Regions from separate parts of the Pseudomonas sp. S34 genome, predicted to be linked through region 2. Evidence: riboswitches for the same ligand, from Rfam matches in the RefSeq annotation. Region 2 holds a riboswitch; the other holds the start of a gene.
The links. Region 2 has a riboswitch for cobalamin ahead of cobW (cobalamin biosynthesis protein CobW). Riboswitches for the same ligand answer to the same signal wherever they lie in the genome.
Positions count from the first base shown of each region.

Region 1: linked by a shared signal. The riboswitch ahead of cobO (cob(I)yrinic acid a,c-diamide adenosyltransferase) and the one ahead of cobW (cobalamin biosynthesis protein CobW) in region 2 are both predicted to bind cobalamin.

Region 1 covers NZ_CP019398.1:1,771,170-1,778,951, forward strand. Annotated here, with positions in the region: gene PspS34_RS07805 (C40 family peptidase) at 1-164, shown strand, start outside; gene PspS34_RS07810 (class I SAM-dependent methyltransferase) at 183-836, shown strand; gene PspS34_RS07815 (sorbosone dehydrogenase family protein) at 963-2,276, opposite strand; gene PspS34_RS07820 (hypothetical protein) at 2,343-2,927, opposite strand; cobalamin riboswitch at 3,081-3,315, shown strand; gene cobO (cob(I)yrinic acid a,c-diamide adenosyltransferase) at 3,397-4,008, shown strand; gene PspS34_RS07830 (cobyrinate a,c-diamide synthase) at 4,005-5,387, shown strand; gene bluB (5,6-dimethylbenzimidazole synthase) at 5,384-6,034, shown strand; gene cbiB (adenosylcobinamide-phosphate synthase CbiB) at 6,031-6,939, shown strand; gene cobD (threonine-phosphate decarboxylase CobD) at 6,932-7,782, shown strand, end outside.
Region 2 covers NZ_CP019398.1:3,516,660-3,524,441, forward strand. Annotated here, with positions in the region: gene cobN (cobaltochelatase subunit CobN) at 1-723, opposite strand, end outside; gene cobW (cobalamin biosynthesis protein CobW) at 727-1,797, opposite strand; cobalamin riboswitch at 1,900-2,113, opposite strand; cobalamin riboswitch at 2,325-2,551, shown strand; gene PspS34_RS15710 (CbtB-domain containing protein) at 2,673-2,864, shown strand; gene PspS34_RS15715 (CbtA family protein) at 2,876-3,583, shown strand; gene PspS34_RS15720 (cobalamin biosynthesis protein) at 3,580-3,993, shown strand; gene cobM (precorrin-4 C(11)-methyltransferase) at 4,075-4,821, shown strand; gene nfuA (Fe-S biogenesis protein NfuA) at 4,981-5,565, opposite strand; gene PspS34_RS15735 (fatty acid cis/trans isomerase) at 5,752-7,782, opposite strand, start outside.

The DNA.
Region 1 (7,782 bases), 1.7 Mb from region 2:
AGGTCAGTCATGCTGGCATCTATGTGGGAGAGGGGCGTTTCGTCCATGCGCCGGCCACCGGCGGCACCGTGAAGCTCGACAGCCTGTCCAAGGCCTATTGGCAAAAGGCTTACCTGAGCGCCAAGCGTGTTCTGCAGCCTGAACATTTGGCGCGCAATCCGTAACCTCCGGAGCTGGTGGTCATGACTGCTCGCACGCTCAATCTCGACGACGCCCTGTACCAATACCTGCTCGATGTTTCCCTGCGCGAAACGCCTCTGCTCAAGCGCTTGCGCGATGAGACCCAGGCGCTGCCGATGGCACGCTGGCAGGTGGCGCCTGAGCAGGGGCAGTTTCTTGCTTTGCTGGTGAAACTGACGGGGGCCAGGCGTTTGCTCGAAGTCGGCACCTTTACCGGTTACAGCGCACTGTGCATGGCGGCGGCATTGCCCGCTGAGGGTTCGCTGATTTGCTGTGATATCCCCGGTGACTACAACGCCACGGCCCTGCGTTACTGGCAGGAAGCCGGGCTGGCCGGACGCATCGATCTGCGCCTGGCGCCTGCGCTGGAAACCCTCGGCAAGCTGGACCAGCCAGGCCAGTTCGATCTGATTTTCATCGATGCCGACAAGGCCAACTACCCGGCTTATCTGGAGCACGCCCTGCGATTGCTGCGGGTCGGCGGGCTGGCGGTGTTCGATAACACGCTATGGAGCGGGCGCGTGCTCGAGATCAGTCCCGAGAGCGCGGACACCCGGGCGATCCAGGCGCTCAACCGGGCGTTGAAGGACGATGCGCGGGTGGATCTGTCGTTGTTGCCGTTGGGTGATGGGCTCACACTCTGTCGCAAACGCTAGACCCCTGAACCCTGTGGGAGCGGGCTTGCTCGCGAATGCGCAATGTCAGACGCCACATCTGTTGACTGATACACCGCCTTCGCGAGCAAGCCCGCTCCCACAGGGGAATATGTTGGCAGTTGGAATTTATTTTGCTGCCGACACCCGCCACACCTTGTTCCCCACATCATCGGCCACCAACAGGTCACCCTGTCGGTCGATCACCACGCCCACCGGGCGACCCATGGCTTCTTCCTTGCCATTGAGAAACCCGCTGAGCACATCAACCGGATTCCCGACCGGCTTGCCGGCGCGGAAGGGCACGAAAATCACTTTGTAGCCGCTGTGCGGCTTGCGGTTCCAGGAGCCGTGCTGCCCGATGAATGCCCCTTGGGTGAAGGGCGGCGGCAGTTTGCTGTTTTCAGCGAAGGTCAGGCCCAGTGATGCCGTGTGCGGGCCGACGGCGTAGTCCGGGGCGATAGCCTTGGCCACCAGGTCCGGGTTTTGCGGCTCGACGCGAATATCGACATGCTGGCCGAAGTAACTGTACGGCCAGCCATAGAATGCGCCGTCTTTCACCGAGGTGATGTAGTCGGGTACCAGGTCGCTGCCGATTTCATCCCGTTCGTTGACCGCGGTCCACAGCGCGCCACTGTGCGGTTCCCAGGCCATGCCATTGGGGTTGCGCAGGCCGGACGCGAAGATCCGCTGCTGGCCGGTGGCGCGATCCACTTCCCAGATCGCCGCGCGACCTTCTTCCTTGTCCATGCCGTGTTCCGCAACGTTGCTGTTGGAACCCACGGTGACGTACAGCTTGCTGCCGTCCTTGCTGGCGACGACGTTTTTGGTCCAGTGGTGATTCAGCAGGCCGCCCGGCAGGTCGACCACTTTTGCCGGCGCTGACTTGATCTGCGTATCGCCACTTTCATAGTGAAAGCGCAGCAGCCGATCAGTGTCGGCCACATACAGGTCATTGCCGACCAGGGTCATGCCGAAGGGCGAGTTGAGGTTTTGCAGAAACACCGTGCGGGTTTCCGCGACCCCATCGTGGTCCTTGTCGCGCAGCAAAGTGATGCGGTTGGCGCTGGGCACCCTGGCTCCGGCACGCCCCATGAATTTCTTCATGATCCAGCCGCGAATGCCTTTGCCGTCTTCGGGTTTGGGGGGTGCATTGGTTTCCGCGACCAGCACATCGCCATTGGGCAGTACATAAAGCCAGCGCGGGTGATCCAGGTCTTCGGCAAAAGCGGCCACTTGAGTGCCATTGGCGGCGATGGGCTTCGCACCCTTCGGCCAGCCGATGGCCGGGGCGATGTTCACGGTCGGGATCAGGGTTTTGTCGGGTTCTGGCAGTTGAGGAGAAGGACCGGTGCCGTCGGAGACTTGCAGGCGGGCGGTCCCGCCACAAGCGGCGAGCCCTCCGCAGAACGCGATAACGAGAACGAGCGGGGGCGTGCGCATACGGGGCTTCCCTATGAGTGCCTTGTTCTAATCATAGAGGCGCGTTGTCGTCCGATGGTTCAACCCTTAGCCACGTGCCTCCTTGAACAGCACTGCTATGCCGGGGTGATAGTTGCCGGCTTCGTTGCGCAACTTGCGGTAGGCATAAGGGAAATACCAGGCGACAGCGCAGCTGTGTTCCTTTTGCAGGTCGTCGACCATGTCCTGGAGCTCTTCCGGTGTGGCGCCCTGCTGGGCTTTTTGCGGGGCGACGAACAGGCAGCCGAGTTTCAGGTCGCTGGCGTGGCTCAGGCGCTTGGCATCGCTGGCGATGTCGAGCAGGGCCTGGGTCAGATTGAGGCCGTTGACCCGTGGCCAGCGCTGGCTGGTCTGGATGTAGGCGCGGGTTTCGGGCGAGGCCAGGAGCAGGTCGGCGCGGCTGTTGCGTTCGCCTTCTTCGGTCTGCTTGCGGGTGGGCGTCTGTTGCAGTGTGACCATCTCGGCCATCCAGGCGGCGGCAGACAGCAGTCCGAGATTGGCCTTCTCGTCGTGCCAGTACGGTGTGTCGCCATCACCGCGGACGGCGTTGTAACGGTCGATGCATTCGAACCAGCGTTCGAGCACCGGGCGCAGGAATTCCAGCTTTGGATTGCTGATGATCATGCCTTGCATGGGCTCACCCTTGTTGTTGTGTTGTGAGGTTGTGGCTCTTTGATATCACTGCTGGGAGCGTGGCACAAGATTGACGTCAGTTTATTGATTGATGGCAGTTATTCGGTCGATGGCCTCCCGGCTTTAATTGACGCTCCACCCCCAACCCTCTAACCTTCGCGGCTTGTTTCAGGTGCTCTGTGGCTTGGGTCGACAGAGTGAAACAGGGAAGCCGGTGAGTGAGTCCTTCTGTTGGTTGAAGGCCCGCAATTCCGGCGCTGCCCCCGCAACGGTAAATGAGTGAAAACTGTGTGTGATGCCACTGTGTCGATTTGATGCGGGAAGGCGCACGGTCTGGCCCCGCGGCCACTCATGAGCCCGGAGACCGGCCTGATTCATCCAGCGGCATCACGGTGGGCGATGCCAGGCTTGTTGCCTTCTATTCTTGTGCCTGCCCGCCGTTATTCCTGCCTCAACGGAGAGCTCCCCCATGACTGATACCCCCGATCGTGACGAACGCCACCTGGCGCGCATGCAGCGCAAAAAAGCCGTGATCGACGAGCGCATCGCCAATTCCCCAAACGAGTGTGGCCTGCTGCTGGTGCTGACCGGCAACGGCAAGGGCAAGAGCAGTTCGGCCTTCGGCATGCTTGCCCGCGCCATGGGGCACGGCATGCAATGCGGCGTGGTGCAGTTCATCAAGGGCCGCAACAGTACGGGGGAGGAGTTGTTCTTCCGGCGCTTTCCCGAGCAGGTGCGTTTTCATGTGATGGGCGAAGGCTTTACCTGGGAAACCCAGGACCGCCAGCGCGACATCGCCGCCGCCGAAGCGGCCTGGGCGGTGTCGCAGCAACTGCTGCGCGATCCGTCCATCGGTCTGGTGGTGCTCGATGAGCTGAACATCGCCCTCAAGCACGGCTACCTCGATCTCGATCAGGTGCTCAGCGACTTGCAGGCCCGACCGCCGATGCAACACGTGGTGGTCACCGGTCGTGCCGCCAAGCCGGAGATGATCGAGATGGCTGACACCGTCACCGAAATGGGCGTGATCAAGCACGCCTTCCAAGCCGGGATCAAAGCGCAGAAAGGCGTCGAATTGTGAGTCAGCCTCGGCACTGTCCGGCGGTACTGATTGCCGCGCCGGCCTCTGGCCAGGGCAAGACTACCGTCACCGCGGCACTGGCCCGATTGCATCGCAATCAGGGGCGCAAGGTCCGAGTGTTCAAGTGCGGGCCCGACTTTCTCGATCCGATGATCCTCGAGCGCGCCAGCGGTGCGCCGGTGTATCAGTTGGACATGTGGATGGTCGGCGAGCAGGAGAGTCGCCGGTTGCTGTGGGAAGCCGCCGCTGAAGCCGACTTGATCCTGATCGAAGGCGTCATGGGGTTGTTCGACGGTACGCCGTCGAGCGCCGATCTGGCGCGGCATTTCGGTGTGCCGGTGCTGGGGGTGATCGATGGCACCGCCATGGCCCAGACCTTTGGCGCATTGGCCCTGGGGCTGGCGCGTTATCAGCCGGACTTGCCATTCGCCGGCGTGCTGGCCAATCGTGTCGGCACGCTGCGCCATGCGCAACTGCTCGAAGGTAGCCTGACTGAGGGTTTGCGCTGGTACGGCGCGCTGTCCCGGGAAACCGGGATCGAACTGCCGAGTCGGCACCTGGGGCTGGTGCAGGCCAGTGAGTTGAACGATCTCGACCTGCGCCTCGACGCGGCAGCCGATGCCCTGGCCAGCAGTTGCGAGGTCGCGCTGCCACCGGCAGTCGAATTCGCCGCACCTGATGTCATCGTGGCCGAACCACTGCTGGCCGGTGTACGCATTGCCGTCGCCCGCGATGAAGCCTTTGCGTTCACCTACGGCGCGAGCCTGGATCTGCTGCGGGCGATGGGCGCCGAGTTGTCATTCTTCTCGCCGATCCGCGACCGTGCGTTGCCGCAGGCGGACAGCCTGTATCTGCCGGGCGGCTACCCGGAGCTGCACCACGTTGCACTGGCGCAAAACACCGCGATGCTCGATGCGATCCGCGCCCACCACCGGGCAGGCAAACCGTTGCTCGCCGAGTGTGGCGGCATGCTGTATCTGCTCGACTCCCTGACCGATGTCGAAGGCACTCGCGCCGAACTGGTTGGCTTGCTGGCCGGTGATGCGGTCATGCAAAAGCGACTGGCAGCGCTGGCTTTGCAAGCGGTGGAACTGCCGGAAGGCTCGCTGCGCGGGCACACCTATCACCATTCGCTGACCACCACTGAACTGGCGCCGATTGCCCGTGGCTTGAGCCCTAACGGCGGGCGTGGAGCGGAGGCGGTCTACCGTGAGGGGCGGATGACTGCCTCTTACGTGCACTTTTATTTTCCGTCGAACCCCTCGGCGATTGCCGCGCTGTTTGCGCCTGACCTTGAAGCCGCCTTCGCGAGCAAGCCCGCTCCCACAGGGGATTGCGTTTCAAATGTGGGAGCGGGCTTGCTCGCGAAGCGGCCATGAGCGACAACGCATTCTCCGAAGCCGAGCGCACGGCGGTGTACCGCGCCATTGCCGAGCGCCGCGACATGCGCCACTTCAGCGGCGGCGCCGTCGAGCCCGAATTGCTCCGTCGTCTGCTCGAAGCCGCGCATCAGGCCCCCAGTGTCGGCCTGATGCAGCCCTGGCGCTTCATTCGCATCAGCGATCGCGCCTTGCGCGGGCAAATCCAGGCCCTGGTAGAAGAAGAGCGCATTCGCACCGCCGAAGCCCTTGGCGAGCGCAGCGATGAGTTCATGAAGCTCAAGGTGGAAGGCATCAACGATTGCGCCGAGGTGCTGGTCGCCGCACTGATGGACGACCGCGAGCAGCATATCTTCGGCCGCCGCACGCTGCCGGAAATGGACATGGCTTCGTTGTCCTGCGCGATCCAGAACCTGTGGCTGGCGTCCCGTGCCGAAGGGCTGGGCATGGGGTGGGTGTCGCTGTTCGAACCACAGGCACTGGCGGACCTGTTGAGGTTGCCGCCGGGTGCCAAGCCATTGGCCGTGCTGTGCCTGGGGCCGGTCAAAGAGTTCTACCCGGCGCCGATGCTGGTGCTCGAAGGCTGGGCGCAGGCGCGTCCGCTACATGAATTGCTGTATGAAAATTATTGGGGAGTGAGTCAATGAGTGTGGCGTTGTTGAGTGTCGCCGCGGTTGCGCTGGATGCGCTGCTGGGTGAACCCAAACGCTGGCATCCGCTGGTGGCGTTCGGCCGTTTTGCCGAGCGCATCGAGCAACGTTTCAACGGCGGCGGTCGCGGCTGGCGCAGCCATGGCGTCACCGCGTGGGTGATTGCCGTGTTGCCACTGACGCTGCTGGCCACGGCATTCTCCTGGGCGCCTTATGTCGGCTGGATCGTCGAGATTCTCGCGCTCTATTGCGCCCTCGGCATGCGCAGCCTCGGTGAGCACGTCACGCCTGTGGCCAAGGCCCTGCGCAGTAATGACCTGGAAGCGGCGCGCACCCGGGTGGGCTATCTGGTCAGTCGCCAGACCAGCGAACTGGATGAAACCGAAGTCGCCCGTGCCGCTACCGAGTCGGTGCTGGAAAACGGCAGCGATGCGGTGTTCGCGGCGTTGTTCTGGTTTGCCGTGGCGGGCGCGCCGGGCGTGGTGCTCTACCGCCTGAGCAATACGCTGGATGCGATGTGGGGTTATCGCAATGAGCGCTTCGAACGGTTCGGCTGGGCGGCGGCGAAGGTCGACGATGTGCTCAATTACATTCCTGCGCGCCTGGTGGCACTGACATACGCGCTGCTGGGCAAAACCCGGCTGGCATTGAAATGCTGGCGCACCCAGGCCCCGACCTGGGATAGCCCGAACGCCGGCCCGGTGATGGCGGCAGGGGCGGGTGCCCTTGGTGTCGAATTGGGTGGGGCGGCGATTTATCACGGCGAACTGCATCAGCGTCCGCAGTTGGGCGAAGGTGTGCCGGCGGATGCCGACTCGATTGACCGGGGCTGGCAATTGGTCCAGCGCGGGGTATGGTTATGGCTGCTGATTCTCTGCCTGGGGGCCGAATTTTATGCTTGAGCACGGTGGGCGACTGCGCAAGGCGGCGCTCGAATACGGCATAGATGAAGCCGACTGGCTGGACCTGTCCACCGGCCTTGCGCCCTGGCCGTTTCCGGTGCCGGATATTCCGCTGCGGGCCTGGGCCCGTTTGCCGGAGACGGACGACGGTCTGGAGCAGGCCGCCTGTGATTACTACGGCACCTTGCAGGCATTGCCGGTGGCCGGCTCGCAAATGGCGATTCAACTGCTGCCGCGATTGCGTCGGGCGGGCAAAGTCGGCGTACTGTCGCCGTGTTATGCCGAGCACGCCGAAGCGTGGCGTCGCAACGGCTACATCGTGCGTGAAGTGCTGGAGCAGGAAGTCGACTTCTTTATCGACAGTTTCGACGTGCTGGTGGTAGTCAATCCGAATAACCCCACGGGCCTGAGCCTCACCCCCAGTCGGCTGCTCGACTGGCACACGCGACTGGCGCAGCGCGGTGGCTGGCTGGTGGTGGACGAAGCGTTCATGGATAACACGCCGCAACTGAGTCTGGCGCCGTTTGCCCATCAAGTCGGATTGATCGTCTTGCGTTCCTTCGGCAAGTTTTTCGGCCTGGCCGGTGTGCGCCTGGGGTTTGTGCTGGCCGAGCGCAAGCTGCTCAAGTTGCTGGCAGAACAAGTGGGGCCGTGGGCTGTGAGCGGGGCAACCCGGGTAGTGGGCCAGGCCTGTCTGCGCGATACCGAGGGACAAACGCGGCAACGGGTGCGCACCGAAGAGGCCAGCGAGCGCCTTGCGTCGTTGCTCGAACAGCACGGCTTCGAGCCCCAGGGCGGTTGTGCGCTGTTCCAGTGGCTGATCACCGAGCGCGCCGAAGAGCT
Region 2 (7,782 bases):
CAGGCTCGCCAGCGCGATTGGCAACGGATTCAACCCCGCCGCCTGCAACCGTTGGCAAAAAACGTCAATGAAAGCGGTGTTCGCCGCCTGCAGATGCGAGCGGTAAAACAGCACCGCCGCCACCGGTTGATCGGCATGCCAATCGGCCTGCCAGTCGCTCAGTGCGGCAGAATGTTTGTGCGGATGGTAAATCGCCGTGCGTGGCAGGGTTTGCGGTTCGCCCCAGGTGTAATCACTCGCCAGCCAGCGGTTGGCCAGGCAGCGGAAGAAGTCGAGGGCGTTGCCCATGCCGCCCTGGCGCAGAAACTGCCAGAGCCGGTCGCGATCCTCGGCACCGACGGTGCTCAAGTCGCTGAGTTCCGGGTCCGGGCGATCATCACCCGGCACCAGAATCAGCTGCACGCCGCGCTGCGACAGCTCGACCAGACGCTCGATGCCATAACGCCAATAGGCGATGCCGCCGTGCAGCGAGATCAGGATGACCTTGGCGTGGCGCAAGACTTCATCGACGTACAGGTCAACCGAGGCATGGTTCTGCACCTGCATCGGGTTGGCCAGGCGCACGCTCGGGTAATCGTCGGGCAACTGCTGCGCAGCTTCGGCGAGCAGCGCCAGGCTGGAATCGCCGCTGCACAGGACCACCAGCTCGGCGGGGGTTTGTCCAAGGTCGGCAATGTTGTCATCCGACACGAAACCGCCGGGCTGGGTCCTGAGCAGGTGCATGGCTTACACGCTGAGCGCGGCGCGCAGTTGCGCTTCGAGAACAGTGGCGTCCAGTTTCTGGCCGATCAGCACCAGGCGAGAGACTCGCGCCTCTTCGGCGCCCCACTGGCGGTCGAAATGCTTGTCAAAACGCGTACCCACACCCTGGATCAGCAGGCGCATCGGCTTGTTCGGAATCGCCGCAAAGCCCTTGACGCGCAGGATGCCGTGCTGGACCACCAACTGGGTCAGCGCGTCCAGCAGCAGGCTTTCGTCGGCTTGCGGCAGTTCGATGGAGATCGAATCGAAGGCGTCGTGATCGTGGTCATCATGATCGTCGTCGCCATCGTGATGATGGTCGTGGTGGCTGTGGCGGCTGTCGATGTGTTCTTCGGAGCCGACACCCAGGCCGATCAGCACGTCCAGCGGCAGGCGACCACTGCTGGCTTCGATGATTTTCACCGCTGGCGGCAATTCCTCGGCGACTTCCAGGCGCACACGGGCCAGGTCCGTCGGGTTGATCAGGTCGGTTTTGTTGAGGATCACCAGGTCAGCGCTGGCCAGTTGGTCAGCGAACAGTTCGTGCAGCGGCGATTCGTGGTCCAGGTTCGGGTCGAGTTTGCGCTGGGCGTCGACCTGATCCGGGAACGCGGCGAAGGTGCCGGCGGCCACGGCCGGGCTGTCGACCACGGTGATTACCGCATCTACCGTGCAGGCGCTGCGGATTTCCGGCCACTGGAAGGCTTGCACCAGCGGCTTTGGCAGTGCCAGACCGGACGTTTCGATGAGGATGTGGTCGATATCGCCGCGACGGGCCACCAGTTCGCGCATCACCGGGAAGAATTCTTCCTGGACGGTGCAGCACAGGCAGCCGTTGGCCAGTTCATAGACACGGCCGTTGGCTTCTTCTTCGGTGCAACCGATGGAGCATTGCTTGAGGATTTCGCCATCAATGCCCAATTCACCGAATTCGTTGACGATCACCGCAATGCGGCGACCCTGGGCGTTGTCGAGCATGTGGCGCAGCAGCGTGGTTTTACCCGAGCCGAGAAAGCCGGTGACGATGGTGACGGGGAGTTTGGCCAGTGTTTTCATCGGATGCCCTATGGCTAAGCTGGCGGGCATACGGGACGACGACCGGCAACGCGCACGCGATTACCTGAAGAGTTCGCCACCGGATCACCCCGCCCGGTTGAAAGTGAGAATCTGTGACGAGGCAGGTCTCCTGGCTGACGGTGTGCCGGGCTTGAGCCTGGCATTCGCTGCGCCTTCCCGCCGGCCTCATGAATTGAGTCAGCAGTGGCGTGGCAACGAACATCACCGTTCACAGTTGCGGGGGCAGCCGCGGCATTGACCGCGTTCCCTTCTTAGCTTCGACAAACGCCGAAGAACCTCGAAAGCGCAAGGCTACGCATGGTCTTGGGGCGGGTCAATGCTTGCGATCCCTGTGGCGAGGGGGCTTGCCCCCGTTCGGCGGCGAAGCCGTCGCAAATCCAGAGTGCACGCTTTGTCTGGATAAAAGTAAGGGGGCCGCTTCGCAGCCCAACGGGGGCAAGCCCCCTCGCCACAGAAACTCAAACGAGAACCCCTGCCAATTGACGCCCAACCCCCGCCCATGCTCTCCTACACACCTTGTTACGGGTGCCCTTCACAGGGTGAAACGGGAAACCGGTGAATCATGTGCTTTACTCTTAAGCCATGTCAGTCCGGTGCTGCCCCCGCAACGGTAAGCGAGCGAAGCGTCAGATCCACTGTGCCACTGCGGCATGGGAAGGTGATGCTTTCAGGTCCAGGCGCAAGCCTTTGCCCCTCGTGAGCCCGGAGACCGGCCCGCAACACAAAGTGACCAGTACGATCACTGAACCAACAAACCCGCGGTGGGCGGGCGCTGTTTGAAACCTTGCGCGCCTGGTCGTGCGGGTTTTTACATGCGCTCTTAATTCCCCGCTGACAGACCAGAGGGAAACGCCATGTCGATCATCAGCAGCGCCGAACACACAGCCGCGAGCACCACCTCAACCCTGACTCAACGTCTGGCCGCCGCCGTCTGCGCGTCGATCCTGGGCGCGTGCCTTGTGTATTTCGCCGGTTTCTCGCACATCGAAGCGGTGCACAACGCCGCCCACGATACCCGTCACAGCTCCGCGTTCCCGTGCCATTGAGAGCTGTCGACATGATCAAGCGTATTGCGCAAACCGCAGGTTTCACCGGGCTGCTGGCCGCCCTGTTGCTGACCCTGCTGCAAAGTTTCTGGGTCGCCCCGCTGATTTTGCAGGCCGAGACCTACGAAAAAGCCGAACCGGCCGCTGTTGAAATGCATGAACACGCCGACGGTGCGGTGGCTGCCCACACTCATGATGCTCAAGCCTGGGAGCCGCAAGACGGCTGGCAGCGCGTGCTGTCGACCACCGGTGGCAACCTGGTGGTGGCGGTCGGTTTCGCCCTGATGCTGGCCGGCCTGTACACCTTGCGTGCGCCGACCAAAACCTCTCAAGGCCTGCTCTGGGGCCTGGCCGGTTACGCGACCTTCGTGCTCGCCCCGACCCTCGGCCTGCCGCCTGAATTGCCAGGCACTGCCGCCGCCGACCTGGCACAACGGCAACTGTGGTGGGTCGGTACCGCCGCCTCCACCGCCGTCGGTATTGCGCTGATCGTGTTCAGCCGTCACTGGCTGATGAAAGTCCTCGGCGCGGCGATCCTCGCCGTTCCCCATGTGATTGGCGCGCCGCAACCGGAGGTGCATTCGATGCTTGCTCCAGAGGCACTGGAAACCCGGTTCAAAATCGCTTCGCAACTGACCAACGTGGCATTCTGGCTGGCCCTGGGCCTGATCAGCGCCTGGTTGTTCCGTCGCAAAAGCGATGGTCAATACAACGCATGACTGACGTCAGCACAGCGCCGACCCTGGTGGTCGGTCTGGGCTGCCAACGGGGCTGCCCCGTCAGCACGTTGTTGGCGCTGCTCGATCAGGCGCTGGAGGCGCACCAGATTGCCCGTCATGAAATCAAGGCGCTGGCCAGCATCGATTCGAAGCGCGACGAACCTGCACTGATCGAACTGGCTCAGCAACTCGGCCTGGAACTGATGTATTTCAGCAGTGAGCAACTGGCCGCTTATGAACCGCAACTCAGCCATCAATCGCAAATAGCGTTTGAACGCACCGGTTGCTACGGCGTTGCGGAAAGCGCCGCACTGGCCCTGGCCGAACAACTGGCCCAGGCCCCGGCAAAACTGCTGATTCCACGACAAAAATATGCCCAGGCAACCCTGGCATTGGCTGGTGCTGCGTAAAAACCGATAATCCCCGCCTTTGATCATGAACATTCTTCATCTGAAGACCTGTTCAGCCCCTTTTTCCCACAGGAACCGACGATGACCGTCTACTTCATTGGCGCAGGTCCCGGCGACCCCGAACTGATCACCGTCAAGGGCCAGCGGCTGATTCGCAGTTGCCCGGTGATCATATATGCCGGCTCACTGGTGCCGGCCGCCGTACTGGAAGGTCACTGTGCCGAACAGGTGGTCAACAGCGCCGAACTGCACCTGGAACAGATCATCGACCTGATCAAGGCCGCCCACGCCAAAGGCCAGGATGTGGCCCGGGTGCACTCTGGCGATCCGAGCCTGTATGGCGCCATTGGCGAGCAGATTCGCTATCTGCGTGAACTGGGCATTGCGTTCGAAATCGTACCCGGCGTGACTGCCACAGCCGCTTGTGCAGCGCTCTTGGGCGCGGAACTGACCCTGCCGGACATTTCGCAGAGCGTGATCCTGACTCGCTACGCCGACAAAACCGCCATGCCACCCGGAGAGGAATTCTCCAGCCTGGCGCAGCACGGCGCGACCATGGCGATTCATTTGGGGGTCAGTCACCTGGCGAAGATCGTCGAGGAACTGCTGCCCCATTACGGCGCCGATTGCCCGATTGCAGTGGTGCACCGCGCGAGCTGGCCGGATCAGGATTGGGTGGTGGGCACGCTGGCAGATATAGCCGGGAAGGTTGAATCGAAGGGATTTCGTCGTACGGCGTTGATTCTGGTGGGTCGGGTGCTGGGCAGTGACCACTTCAGCGAGTCATCGCTGTATCGTGCGGGGCATGCGCATCTCTATCGCCCATAGCGCCCTCTTCGCGAGCAAGTCGGATCGCCGCACCGCCGCTCCCACATTTGGAATGCATTCCCCTGTGGGAGCGGGCTTGCTCGCGAAGGCTTCAGTGAATTCGACCCATAAAAAAACGGCGCTCACGGGGCGCCGTTTTTTCAATTCGCAGCGAACACCTTAGTAGTAGGCGTTTTCTTTCTGCGTGTGGTCGGTCACGTCGCGAACACCTTTGAGCTCCGGGATGCGCTCGAGCAAGGTGCGCTCGATGCCTTCCTTCAGCGTCACGTCGGCCTGGCCGCAGCCCTGGCAACCACCACCGAACTGCAGGACGGCGATGCCGTCTTCGACCACGTCTATCAGGCTGACCTGACCGCCGTGGCTGGCCAGCCCCGGGTTGATCTCGGTTTGCAGGTAGTAGTTGATGCGCTCGTTGATCGGGCTGTCGGCGTTGACCATCGGTACCTTGGCGTTTGGCGCCTTGATGGTCAGCTGGCCGCCCATGCGGTCGGTGGCGTAGTCGACAACGGCATCGTCCAGGAAGGCTTCGCTGAAGTGGTCGATGTACGCGGTGAAGCTTTTGAGCCCCAGCGCGGTGTCTTCGGGTTTTTCTTCGCCCGGCTTGCAGTAGGCAATGCAGGTTTCGGCGTACTGGGTGCCAGGCTGGGTGATGAAGACGCGGATGCCGATGCCCGGGGTGTTCTGCTTGGAGAGCAGATCAGCCAGGTAATCGTGGGCGGCGTCAGTGATGGTAATAGCGGTCATGGAAACTCCTCGCAGGCTTGGGCGCAGTTTACGCCAATCAACGCGCCGGACAAAGTCCTAGTATTTTTGTCGGGAAAGAATTGTGGGAGCGGGCTTGCTCGCGAAGGCGTCGTGTCAGGCAAATCAATTGCGACTGACACACCGTTTTCGCGAGCAAGCCCGCTCCCACAGGGGATCTGCGTCCGATCAGAGGTTCTCGTAGCGATTCATGTCCAGCACGCCCTCTTCCACCGGATCGTTTTCGTGGATGTAGCGGCTCAGGTCATGGAAATAAGCCCAGAATTGCGGATGACTGCGGCGTATTCCCCAGCGTTCGACGATTTTCTCGAAGCTGTCGGTGTCCTTGGCGCTTTCCATCGCATCCACAAACGCCGGCACTTGCCCGGCCGGGATGTTGAACATGAAGTTCGGGTAGCTGCTGAGCACACCCGGGTAAATCGTCAGGGTGTCGAGCCCCGGTTGATAGCGCAGTGATTCACCGAGCAAAAACGCCACGTTGCTGTGGGCACGGTTACGCAACAGGCTGTAGACCTCACGCTTGCCGCTGCCGGTTTCAATACGCAGCAGCGTGGCCTCCGGCAACTGATCGATGACCCTCAGTCCGGCGGCCGGACGCGAAGTCAGGCGGCTCAATGCCTGCTCGGCACTTTGCAGGTCCGGATCGATGTTTGGCCGCGAACAGTAAGCGCCGTCGCAGCGATTGATCGGGTCGGGCCTTGCATTGAGATCGCCATAACGGGCCAGCAACTGCATGGCAAAGTCGCGCTTGGGGTCCAGCGCGTCAAGCTTCAGCGCGGTCGGCTTGTCGTCGTCGATGGTCTCGTAGTCGAGCCACATCTTGAATTTGCCACTGTTCTGATACCAGTCATCAAGGTAGTCATCCCGGGAGTCGGCGGGCATCAGGCGCAGGAAATTCTGTTCGGCACCGTTGCGGATCAAGTCGAAATACAAGCGCGTCTGAGCCTGATGGGACAGGTTCCCGAACACATCGAAGTTTACTGCCAGTTGATAGTAGGTGCGCTCCAGCAGCGGATAGTCGAACAGCCATATCGTTTGCGGCACCTCGCCGATCAGGCCTTTGGTCACCGAAGCACTGTCGAAATGGCGGAAGATACTCAGCAACGCATTGTCGTTGCCGGCCCACAGGGTCGACCAGCTCGGTGCTGGTTCATCGGCGTAGCTGTCCCGGCGCAAGGCTTCGTATTCGTTACGCTTGTCACGGTAGTCGTGCCACAGGCTGAGGACGCTGCCGACATCATCGTTCTGCCCCGGCATCGCCAGCAATGGCGTGGCCTGCCCGCGATAGTTCGGATCCGTGACATACAGGTCGTGCTCGGGCGCCTGGAACAGCGCCCAGAAATTATCGCGGATCACGTCCGTGGCGATCTGGCCGCGACACACTGGCCCACGAATGAACGTGCGCACAAAGTATTCGGCGTTATCGAGCATGAACTGATAGCGCGCCTGGGCCGGAATCGCTTCGAAAGTGGCAAAGGGGTTGGCCCGGCTCTGCGGTCCATAGCCCGGCAATGCGTCGACCTGCCAGTTGCCGCTGTAGAACAGGCTCTTGACCCGCGCCAGCTTCGCCGGACCCAGCGGATAGGTGATGTGGGTCTTGTGCACGATCACGCCCTGTACCGGCCACAGGCGATAGTAAAACTGCGTGCCCGGATCATCATTCGGGCGACGGGTGTTGATCAGGTCGATCGGCTGGCCGGTCGGGGTGCGCGAACGCACCCACTGGAAGAAATGCCCAGGCTCACCGTCCTTGAAGTAGAGATGGGCCAGGAACCAGTGCTCGTACAGCCAGCGCCCCACCAGGCTTTCCCGGGCTCCCGGCGAATTGAGCAGGTTTTCCCATTGCACCACCTGCAAGGCTTCCCTGGCGCTGGGCGCCAGCGCTTGCTGATCGATCGGCGCGCCTGCCGCCAGCCAGCGTTGCAGCGTCTGGTACTGCTGGTCGGTCAGGCCGGTCACTGCCAGCGGCATGCCCTCCTTCGGATGCTTGGCGGCATAGCCGTCGAACTCCGCGGGCATGGCACACATGTTTTCCCGGTTCAGGCCCAGGACGATGTCTTCCGGCAGCTTCGCGTTGGGTTGCAACGGAGTCTTGTGGCCAAGCTCCAGCATCCGCGCCATCAGTGCGGCCTGACTGCCCTGGGCATCGAGCACCGAATAGAAGCCCTTTTGCTGCCAGGCTTGTTTGCCGGAGGCGTC